2 regions of the Bacillus sp. GW821-FHT11D08 genome follow, and region 2 is predicted to be linked to the other one. Evidence: riboswitches for the same ligand, from Rfam matches in the RefSeq annotation. Region 2 holds a riboswitch; the other holds the start of a gene.
What was found. A riboswitch is a leader RNA that binds a small molecule or an ion and turns the genes downstream of it on or off. The one in region 2 is predicted to bind S-adenosylmethionine.
Positions count from the first base shown of each region.

Region 1: linked by a shared signal. The riboswitch ahead of metE (5-methyltetrahydropteroyltriglutamate--homocysteine S-methyltransferase) and the one ahead of AC1RRX_RS06775 (phosphoadenylyl-sulfate reductase) in region 2 are both predicted to bind S-adenosylmethionine.

Region 1 covers NZ_JBXARS010000002.1:362,990-367,847, reverse strand. The annotation lists gene AC1RRX_RS05595 (STAS domain-containing protein) at 1-351, opposite strand, end outside; gene AC1RRX_RS05590 (S8 family peptidase) at 571-1,530, shown strand; SAM riboswitch class I at 1,670-1,824, shown strand; gene metE (5-methyltetrahydropteroyltriglutamate--homocysteine S-methyltransferase) at 1,908-4,196, shown strand; gene yeiL (transcriptional regulator YeiL) at 4,245-4,858, opposite strand, start outside.
Region 2 covers NZ_JBXARS010000002.1:640,451-645,308, reverse strand. The annotation lists gene cysC (adenylyl-sulfate kinase) at 1-27, opposite strand, end outside; gene sat (sulfate adenylyltransferase) at 41-1,189, opposite strand; gene cysP (sulfate permease) at 1,238-2,302, opposite strand; gene AC1RRX_RS06775 (phosphoadenylyl-sulfate reductase) at 2,315-3,016, opposite strand; SAM riboswitch class I at 3,144-3,248, opposite strand; gene pyrE (orotate phosphoribosyltransferase) at 3,350-3,982, opposite strand; gene pyrF (orotidine-5'-phosphate decarboxylase) at 3,979-4,698, opposite strand; gene AC1RRX_RS06760 (dihydroorotate dehydrogenase) at 4,667-4,858, opposite strand, start outside.

The DNA of each region.
Region 1 (4,858 bases), 280 kb from region 2:
AGATTCATGTTTATCGGCAAACGCATCATAATAACTGATGTATAGTCTCCGGTTTCTCATGAATTCACGGACCACATACTGTACGGGAGTATCCAGATGCTTCTGGTCTTTCGCAAGCTCAATCACCCACTGCTCGAACTCTTCTAAAAATTCTTTTTTCGGCATGATATACATTTTATTAATATGCCGGTAAAATTCTTTATCCTGCTCCGTCAGTTCTTCTGTGATGACGGGATTTGTCAAAGAATAAATCGAATTCGGATCCGAATCTTCCATCGTTTCGATCCACTCTTTCGCAATTTGATCCACTTGTTCTGAAAAATAGTTGTATAATGCTTCACTTATCTTCATATCTCTTCTCCTTTCCCATTTCCAATTATACCGTCAGCGGATCATGAATGAAAATAAAAGCTGTTAAACTATCCATTTATTTGAAATTTTTTAGTGCGATAGATTACGCCTTTTTTATGAAAATGCTTCAAATGACTCTTTCCGGCCGGCATGCTCTGCCATAAAATAGTAGCAACACCCTTGTATCCACTCGCAAGCATAAAAAAGGAGGGCTTTTTTATGAATGGTGAAATGCATTTGATTCCTTATGTCACGGATGAACAGATCATGGAGGTGAACGAGCTTCCAGAGGGGATTAAAGTGATTAAGGCGCCAGAGTTGTGGGCAAAAGGGTTTAAAGGCAAGGATATTAAAATCGCGGTGCTTGACACAGGCTGCGACATCAATCATCCTGATTTGAAAGACCGGATTGTCGGCGGGAAAAACTTCACCGATGATGACGGAGGCAAAGAAGACGCGATTTCCGATTATAACGGACACGGGACACACGTTTCCGGAACGATTGCCGCCAATGATTCAAACGGCGGAATTTCGGGTGTCGCGCCGGAAGCAAGCCTTTTAATCGTTAAAGTTCTCGGCGGTCAAAACGGCAGCGGCAAATACGAATGGATCATTAACGGCATCAACTACGCCGTTGAACAAAAGGCCGATATTATTTCCATGTCACTCGGCGGGCCAAGCGATGTGCCTGAATTGAAAGAAGCCGTCACAAATGCGGTAAAAAGCGGTGTTCTGGTCGTTTGCGCGGCAGGAAACGAAGGCGACGGAGACGAACGTACAGAGGAACTGTCGTATCCAGCCGCTTACAACGAGGTGATCGCAGTCGGATCAGTCTCAATCGCCCGTAAATCGTCTGAATTTTCAAACGCCAATAAAGAGATTGACCTGGTGGCTCCGGGAGAAAATATTCTCTCCACCCTTCCCAACCATAAATACGGGAAACTGACGGGCACTTCAATGGCCGCCCCGCATGTGAGCGGAGCGCTTGCCTTAATAAAAGGGCTTGAACAGGACGCGTTTCAGCGGACGCTTTCTGAGGCTGAAGTCTACGCCCAGCTCGTGCGGCGGACCCTTCCTTTGGACATCGCCAAAACATTGGCCGGGAACGGATTCCTGTATTTAGACGCGCCTGAAGTGCTGATGGAAAGAGCCGAACAGGCACAGCTGCTGTCTTTCTGATATTTTTCTCATATAATGATTGATCAGCTTGTCACATCACCAATTTTTAAAATGTGAGATTTTCTATTGACAGTGATCTGAATAAACTGATAAGATAACCAACAAATGATGTAACTTTTCAAAAAAATTGAAATATTTTCTCTTATCGAGAGTTGGGCGAGGGATTGGCCTTTTGACCCCAACAGCAACCGACCGTAATTCCATTGTGAAATGGGGCGCGTGATTTTTGCGCCGAGACGACTGTCTCATAAGGCACGGTGCTAATTCCATCAGACGTGATCTGAGAGATAAGAGAGGCTTGCATTTTGAAGTTAAAGCCTCTTTCTCTCATGAGAAAGAGGCTTTTTTGTTACATCTCACTTAAAGGAGGAAACTTAATGACAACAATCAAAACTTCGAACCTCGGTTTTCCGAGAATCGGCTTGAACAGAGAATGGAAAAAAGCGCTTGAGGCTTATTGGAAAGGAAACACTGACAAAGAAACGTTTCTTAAAGAACTTGACGGTTTATTCTTATCAGCTGTCAAAACACAGCTTGACCAACATATCGATATCGTGCCGGTCTCTGATTTCACCCATTATGACCATGTGCTTGATACCGCCGTCAGCTTTAACTGGATTCCGGAAAGATTCCGCAGCATCACGGATCCCGTTGATACATACTTTGCGATTGCCCGCGGTGTAAAAGACGCCGTTTCCAGTGAAATGACGAAATGGTTTAATACCAACTACCATTACATCGTCCCTGAATATGACGAAAGCATTGAATTCCGTCTGACGAGAAACAAACAGCTTGACGACTACCGCCGGATCAAAGAAGAATTCGGAGCGGAAACAAAACCTGTCATCGTCGGTCCGTACACATTCGTCACACTTGCGAAAGGATACGAAGAATCAGAAGCGAAAGCGATTCAAAAACGCCTTGTTCCTCTTTATGTTCAGCTGCTGAAAGAACTTGAAGCTGAAGGCGTAAAATGGGTTCAGATCGATGAGCCGGCCCTTGTGACAGCTTCTTCTGAAGACGTCCGTGCCGCAAAAGAACTCTATGAAGCGATCACAAAAGAGCTTTCAGGACTGAATGTCCTTCTGCAGACATACTTCGATTCGGTTGATGCATATGAAGAACTCGTTTCTTATCCCGTACAGGGAATCGGGCTTGACTTCGTGCATGATAAAGGCAGAAACCTTGATCAGCTGAAAAAGCACGGCTTCCCGAAAGATAAAGTGCTGGCAGCCGGTGTGGTCGACGGCCGCAACATTTGGAAAATCGATGTTGAAGAACGCCTTGATGCAGCTCTGGATATCCTCAGCCACGCTGATGTTGAGGAGTTATGGATTCAGCCTTCAAGCAGCCTTCTGCACGTGCCGGTGGCGAAACACCCTGACGAGCATCTTGAAAAGGATTTGCTGAACGGCCTGTCATACGCTAAAGAAAAACTGGCGGAACTCGGCGTCTTAAAAGAAGGGCTTCTGTCCGGCAAAGCGGCCGTCAGTGAGCAGATCGAAGAATCAAAAACGGCACTTAAGGCTTTAAAAGCATTCGCAACAGGAGCGAACTCAGCTCAAAAAGAAGAGCTGAATCAGCTGACGGAAAAAGATTTCTCCCGGCCGGCAAGCTTTGAAGAACGATTGGCGCTGCAGAATGAATCACTCGGTCTTCCCCTTCTGCCGACGACGACAATCGGAAGCTTCCCTCAATCTGCAGAGGTGCGGAGCGCACGGCAAAAATGGCGGAAAAAAGATTGGACGGATGAACAGTACCAAGCCTTTATTAATGCGGAAACGAAGCGCTGGGTTGACATTCAGGAAGAAATCGGCTTAGACGTGCTCGTTCACGGAGAATTCGAGCGGACGGACATGGTCGAATACTTCGGTGAAAAACTGGCCGGATTCGCCTTTACGAAATATGCATGGGTGCAGTCTTACGGTTCACGCTGCGTACGTCCGCCTGTCATTTTCGGAGATGTCGAATTTATCGAACCGATGACGGTAAAAGATACGGTCTACGCCCAATCGCTGACGGAAAAACACATGAAAGGCATGCTGACGGGACCTGTCACCATCTTAAACTGGTCATTCCCGCGTGTGGATATTTCAAGAAAAGAAATCGCCTTCCAGATCGGGCTTGCCCTCAGAAAAGAAGTAAAAGCGCTTGAAGATGCCGGTATTCAGATTATCCAAGTGGATGAACCCGCGCTCCGCGAAGGACTGCCGTTAAAAACGCAGGATTGGGATGAATATTTAACTTGGGCCGCAGAAGCATTCCGGTTAACGACGTCTTCTGTGCAAAATGAGACGCAGATTCATACGCATATGTGTTACAGCAACTTTGAAGATATCGTAGATACGATCAATGATCTTGACGCGGATGTCATTACAATTGAACACAGCAGAAGCCACGGAGGATTTTTAGAATACTTGAAAGAACATCCTTACGTGAAAGGCCTCGGACTCGGTGTATACGACATTCACAGCCCGCGTGTGCCGGCAACTGAAGAAATCTATCAAATTATTGATGACGCGCTTGAAGTGTGTCCGACTGACCGCTTCTGGGTAAACCCGGACTGCGGACTGAAAACAAGACAGCAGGAAGAAACCGTTGCTGCATTAAAAAATATGGTCGACGCCGCGAAACAGGCACGAAAAAAACAAGCTCAGCTTGTATAATGAAAACAGCCATCCGTAACTTACGGGTGGCTGTTTTTTCTGGGCGTGCTACTTATTCTTCAGCGCCTTCGCAAGTTCACTTAGTGAATCATGCTGCTTAATTTGATAGCCCCGCCCTTCTTTTTGCAAATACCCTTTTTGGCAGAATTGCGTCAGCACATGCAAGAGATGACGGTAAGATACACCCAAATAATCACAGACCGTTACGTGCTTCTCTTTATAACCCCCTTTATAAGCCGTCTGCAAAATAAAATCGGCCAGCCGGTTTTCAAGCGGGAACGCCAGACTTTGTGAATATTTCGAAGCCATAAGCGTTGCCTTAGCACTTAAAAACTTAGCCAATTCACGCAGGAATTTCGCATCCTGCAGCAATTGCGCGCGGCAGCGGTAAATAGGCAGAGCAAAACAAACAGTCTTCGTTGAGGCTTGAATTCCTTTTGTGTAATACACTTCATGTAATAGTTCCATCTCTCCGATGTAATCATCTTTGTTGATAAAATTAATTAAAGAAACTTTCCCGTTTTGGTGGGTTACATATATTTTCGCTTTTCCTTCAAGCACGTAAAACAGGAAGTCAGGCCTCCTGCCCTCTTGAATAATCCATTCGTCCCGCTCATATTCGCGCACTTCCATAAACTCTTCAGCGGGGAAAGAGAATAAAT
Region 2 (4,858 bases):
ATGCCACACGATATCACGATTTGTCACTCTATTTTCCTCCTTAAGAAACGCCTGCTTCTTCTTTCGTTTTCAGCCCTTTAATCAACACCTCGACAACTTCAGGACGGCTGAATTCCGCCGGCGGCATGACGCCGCTTCGCAGCATTTCTCTGACCTTTGTTCCTGACAGAATGACGTGGTCTTCTCTGTCATGCGGGCATGTTTTGGCCGTTCCCATGTTGCCGCATTTCTGGCAGAAGAAGCTGTGCTCGAATTTCATCGGTGTAATCCCGAGTTCATCCGCTGTAAATTGATCAAACAGCTCTTGCGCTTCATATGTGCCGTAGTAATCACCGACGCCGGCATGATCGCGGCCGACGATAAAATGCGTGCAGCCGTAGTTTTTGCGGACAAGCGCGTGGAAAATGGCTTCTCTCGGCCCCGCATACCGCATAGCCGCCAAAAATACGCCGAGGAACACGCGGTCTTTCGGATAATAATGATCGAGCAGCACCTGGTAGCTTTCCATTCTGACATCCGCCGGAATGTCATCTGATTTTGTTTCACCGACGAGCGGGTTCAAAAACAGGCCGTCAACCGTCTCAAGCGCGGTTTTTTGGATATATTCGTGGGCGCGGTGAACCGGATTTCTCGTTTGGAAACCGACGATGGTTTTCCAGCCCTTTTCTTCGAAGCTTCGTCTTGTATCGGCAGGTTCAAATGTAAACTCGGGAAACTGCTTTGACGCTTTTTTAACTAATGTGATCGGCCCGCCGACATACGTATCGCCGCGTGAAAATAATTTTTTCACGCCCGGATGCGCGGCATCATCGGTTTTATATACGTGAACGGCTTCTTTTTGTTTATCCGGCGTATAAATATCTTCGATGTCGACTACGCCGTATGTTTCTCCGCCGTAAGTCAGTTTCACCGTGTCGCCGACGGCAAGCTCAGCCGCTTTATCTGAATCGACCGGAAGCGTGATCGGCAGGGACCAGACAACCCCGGATGCCAGACGCATATTTTCAACGACTGACACGTAATCTTTTTCTGTGAAAAATCCTTCAATCGGGCTGTACCCCCCGATCCCGATCAGCTCTAAATCAGCGAACGAAATCAAATCAAGCTCAATTTCTTTTTGGACGGATGTAAGATCATACTGCTCATTTACCCGATTAATTAATGTTCCTCCGTGCGGTGCTAAACTCATAATACATGATTCCTCCCAGTTAACAGATAAATAAACTCAGATTAATAGTTAAATGCCTCCGCCTTGTTCATGGACAGAGCGTTTCTCTTTTCGGATGGCTTTCATCAGACTGGCGGCTCCGCCAGCTGCCAAAAGCACGCTGGCCATCATAAAGATGGAATAGTAATCTCCTTTTAACAGCAGGGAGACAAGCAAATACGAAATCGACAGTGACAAAAACGGTGAAACGACCCATACTTTGAGCATCGTTTTCACGACTTCTTTATGAAAAACGTTCGGCCCGTTTTTGGCCATTCCGATACCGATAATTGATGATGATGTGACTTGCGCCAATGGGACCGGCAGACCGAAGACGGAACTGATAATGACAAGCCCCGCGCCGGTTCCTGAAAGCAGTATGCCTTCTCCGGCTGAAAATCTCGTAATCTTTTTCCCGTTGGTTTCAAGCACTTTGCGTCCTAAAAGCAGAGCGCCGAGAGCGACAAAGATGCCTCCGTACAGCGTTCCTTTGGACACGCTGAGCACGCCCGCAGCAACCAAAGGGCCCACCGCATTTGCGACATTGTTCATTCCGGCTGAAAAAGCTTCCCAAAACCCCGCAATCAGCAGCACAATCCCTAAAATCTTCTGTTTCCGACTCGAAATGACTCGAATATTCAGAGAACTGAATACCTTCGAGACGAGAAACGTGAAACAGAACGCGACGAACGGTACGAGCACCCAAAAACTCACGATGACTAAAAGATGCTGTAAAAACAATACTTTGTACGCGACGCCGACACCGACAATCGCCCCGACAGTGACCTCACTCGTCGACAGCGGAATGCCGAGCACATTCGCCGTGAATAATGATAGCGCCGCCGATCCGATAATAATGCAGACAATGGTGAGCGTAATGGTTTGTTCGGGAATGATTCCGCCGCTGATCGTCTTAACGACTTCACCGCCGCCGATAACCGCCCCTGACAGGACTCCGGCCGCGCAGATGATCAGCGCATACGTTTTCTTTTTAACTGCGCCGGACCCGTAAGCGACTCCCATTGAAGCCGCGGCTCCGCTGGCTCCGATATTCATGGCAAAAAACAGGCAGAATAAAATAGCGGCTAATTCCATCGGGCAGCTCCTTTATTCATGCAGTCCGCATTCTGTTTTCGCCATGCCGTTCCATCTGCCGCTCCGCAAATCTTCCGCGGTAAACGCAGGTGAAGTGCACGGTTCACAGCCGATGCTCGGATACCCCTGATCGTGGAGGATATTGTAATCCAGCTCATGCTTGGAAGTATATCTCCAGATGTCTTTCCATGTCCAATGGATCAGCGGGCATACTTTAATCGATTGAAACTTGTCGTCTTTATTCAGGAAATTCGTATTCGCCCGGCTCGGCCCTTGATCCCGGCGAAGGCCGGACAGCCATGCCGGATGCCCTGCGAGCGCTTCTCTTAACGGCAGAATTTTTCTGATGTAGCAGCACTGGTTCGGTTCTCTTTCCCACAGTTTATCTCCGTGCGCCTCGGCCTGTTCTTCAAGAGTAAGGCTGGGCTTTTTCAGGATAATGTTCAGTCCCGGGTAACGCTCTTTCACTTTTTCGATCGTTTCATATGTTTCTTTAAAGTGAAGACCCGTATCGAGAAACACGATTTCCGCGTCTTTCTTTACTTTAGAAATTAAATCGATCAGGACGATGCCTTCAATCCCGAAGCTGCACGCGTAAACAAGCTGGTCTCCGTAGTGGCCGTATGCCCATTTTAAAACGGACAGCGCGCCTTTATAGGAATCGTCTTCCGGAAATGTAATCGCCGGCTCTTCCCATGTGTCATACGTTAGCATTTTTCCTTTCCTCCTCCCGGAGACAATCAAACAGCTGTTGTTTTCTGCCGGTTGTCTTATCCCTCAATCTTTTTTTCATATAAAAAACTTTCAATCCAGCGGAATGAAAGACAGTGACCCGGTATAGCCCTTATCTTCAAAATGCTGTGCATTTTTCTGGATGCGGCACCTTGCATGACACGCAGGTTGCCGGGCGTCATCGGTCCAGTCCCTCAGCCGCTCTTGATAAGCTTTTTAGATTTGTACTAAATTTTAGCACAATTCTAACAGAAGTCAACCCGAGTTTTTTGATAGGAATAATAAAACAGGCCCTGAGGCCTGTTTTTATTGTCATTATTTTTTAAACCAATCTTTTGACTCGGGATTCTGTTTCCATGATTTCAGTTTCTCAATGTCATCTGAATGAATCGTTCCGTTTTCAAGCGCGACTTCAATCAGCGTGTCATAATCCGTTAACGAGTAATAAGGAAGACCCGCTTTTTTAAAGGCTTCTTTTGCTTTCGGCAGTCCGTATGTAAAAATGGAAATGACGCCGAGGACTTCCGCGCCCTCTCTTTGAAGGGCCGCTGCAGCTTCAAGCACGCTGCCCCCGGTAGAAATCAAGTCTTCAATCACGACTGTTTTTTGTCCTTTCTTAATGGCGCCTTCTATTTGATTTCCTTTGCCGTGCGCTTTCGGTTTGCTTCTGACGTAGCACATCGGTGCGCCTGCACGGTCTGCGAGAAGCGCAGCATGCGGAATGCCCGCCGTTGCAGTGCCCGCGATCATCTCCGCCTCGGGAAAATGCTCTTTCAGCAGTTTGCCGAGCCCGTCCGCCACATCATTTCTCACTTTTGGATACGACAATGTCAGACGGTTGTCACAATAGATCGGTGATAAAATGCCGCTCGCCCACGTAAACGGCTCATTCGGGCGTAAAAAGACAGCTTCAATGTGTAATAGATGTTTTGCGATAGCCTGTTTCATCGGCGAACGCCCTCCCATTCCAGTTTAATTGCTTCATATGCTTCAACGGGGTTTTCCGCTTTTGTAATTGAGCGGCCCACGACAATGGCTGACGAACCGTTTTCTTTCGCAAATAACGGAGTCGCCGTCCGGACTTGATCGTCAGCTGCGTCACTGGCCGTGCGGATGCCCGGTGTGACTGTCAGAAATGAAGGCCGGACCGCTTCATAAATGGCTTTTGTTTCATGCACCGAACATACCACTCCGTCCAGCCCGCACTCTTCCGCCATTTTGCCGTAATGCACGACCGTTTCTAACAGCGGCTTATGCAGCAGAAGCTCTTCCTTCGCCACCTGCTCTGAAGTGCTGGTCAGCTGAGTCACCGCGATTAAAGACGGGCGTTTTCTGCCTGCCGGCGTGCCTTCTTCAAGCCCCTCAAGGGCCGCGCGCATCATGCGTGCGCCCCCTGCCGCATGCACATTGACGAGATCAACGCCGAGGCCGGCCAGCCGCTTCATCGCTTTATTGACCGTAGTCGGGATATCATGAAGCTTTAAATCTAAAAATATATCACAGTTCCGTTCTTTTAATTGGTGAATGATGGCGGGGCCTTCCTGATAAAAAAGTTCCATCCCGGTTTTGACAAAAAGCCTTTCCTTTTCAAACAAGTCTAAAAACGTTAAAGTCTCTTCCCCTGATGCAAAATCAAGCGCGATGATGGGCAGGTTGTTTTTCATGTTTCCAGCTCCTTCCGATGCATTCACTTACAGATTGAAAGCCGTGTTGGCTCAGTACACGGGGGAGCTGTTCTATGATTTCCGGGCAGACGAACGGATTGACGAAGTTTGCCGTGCCGACGGCAACCGCACTCGCTCCCGCAAGAAGAAATTCTAATGC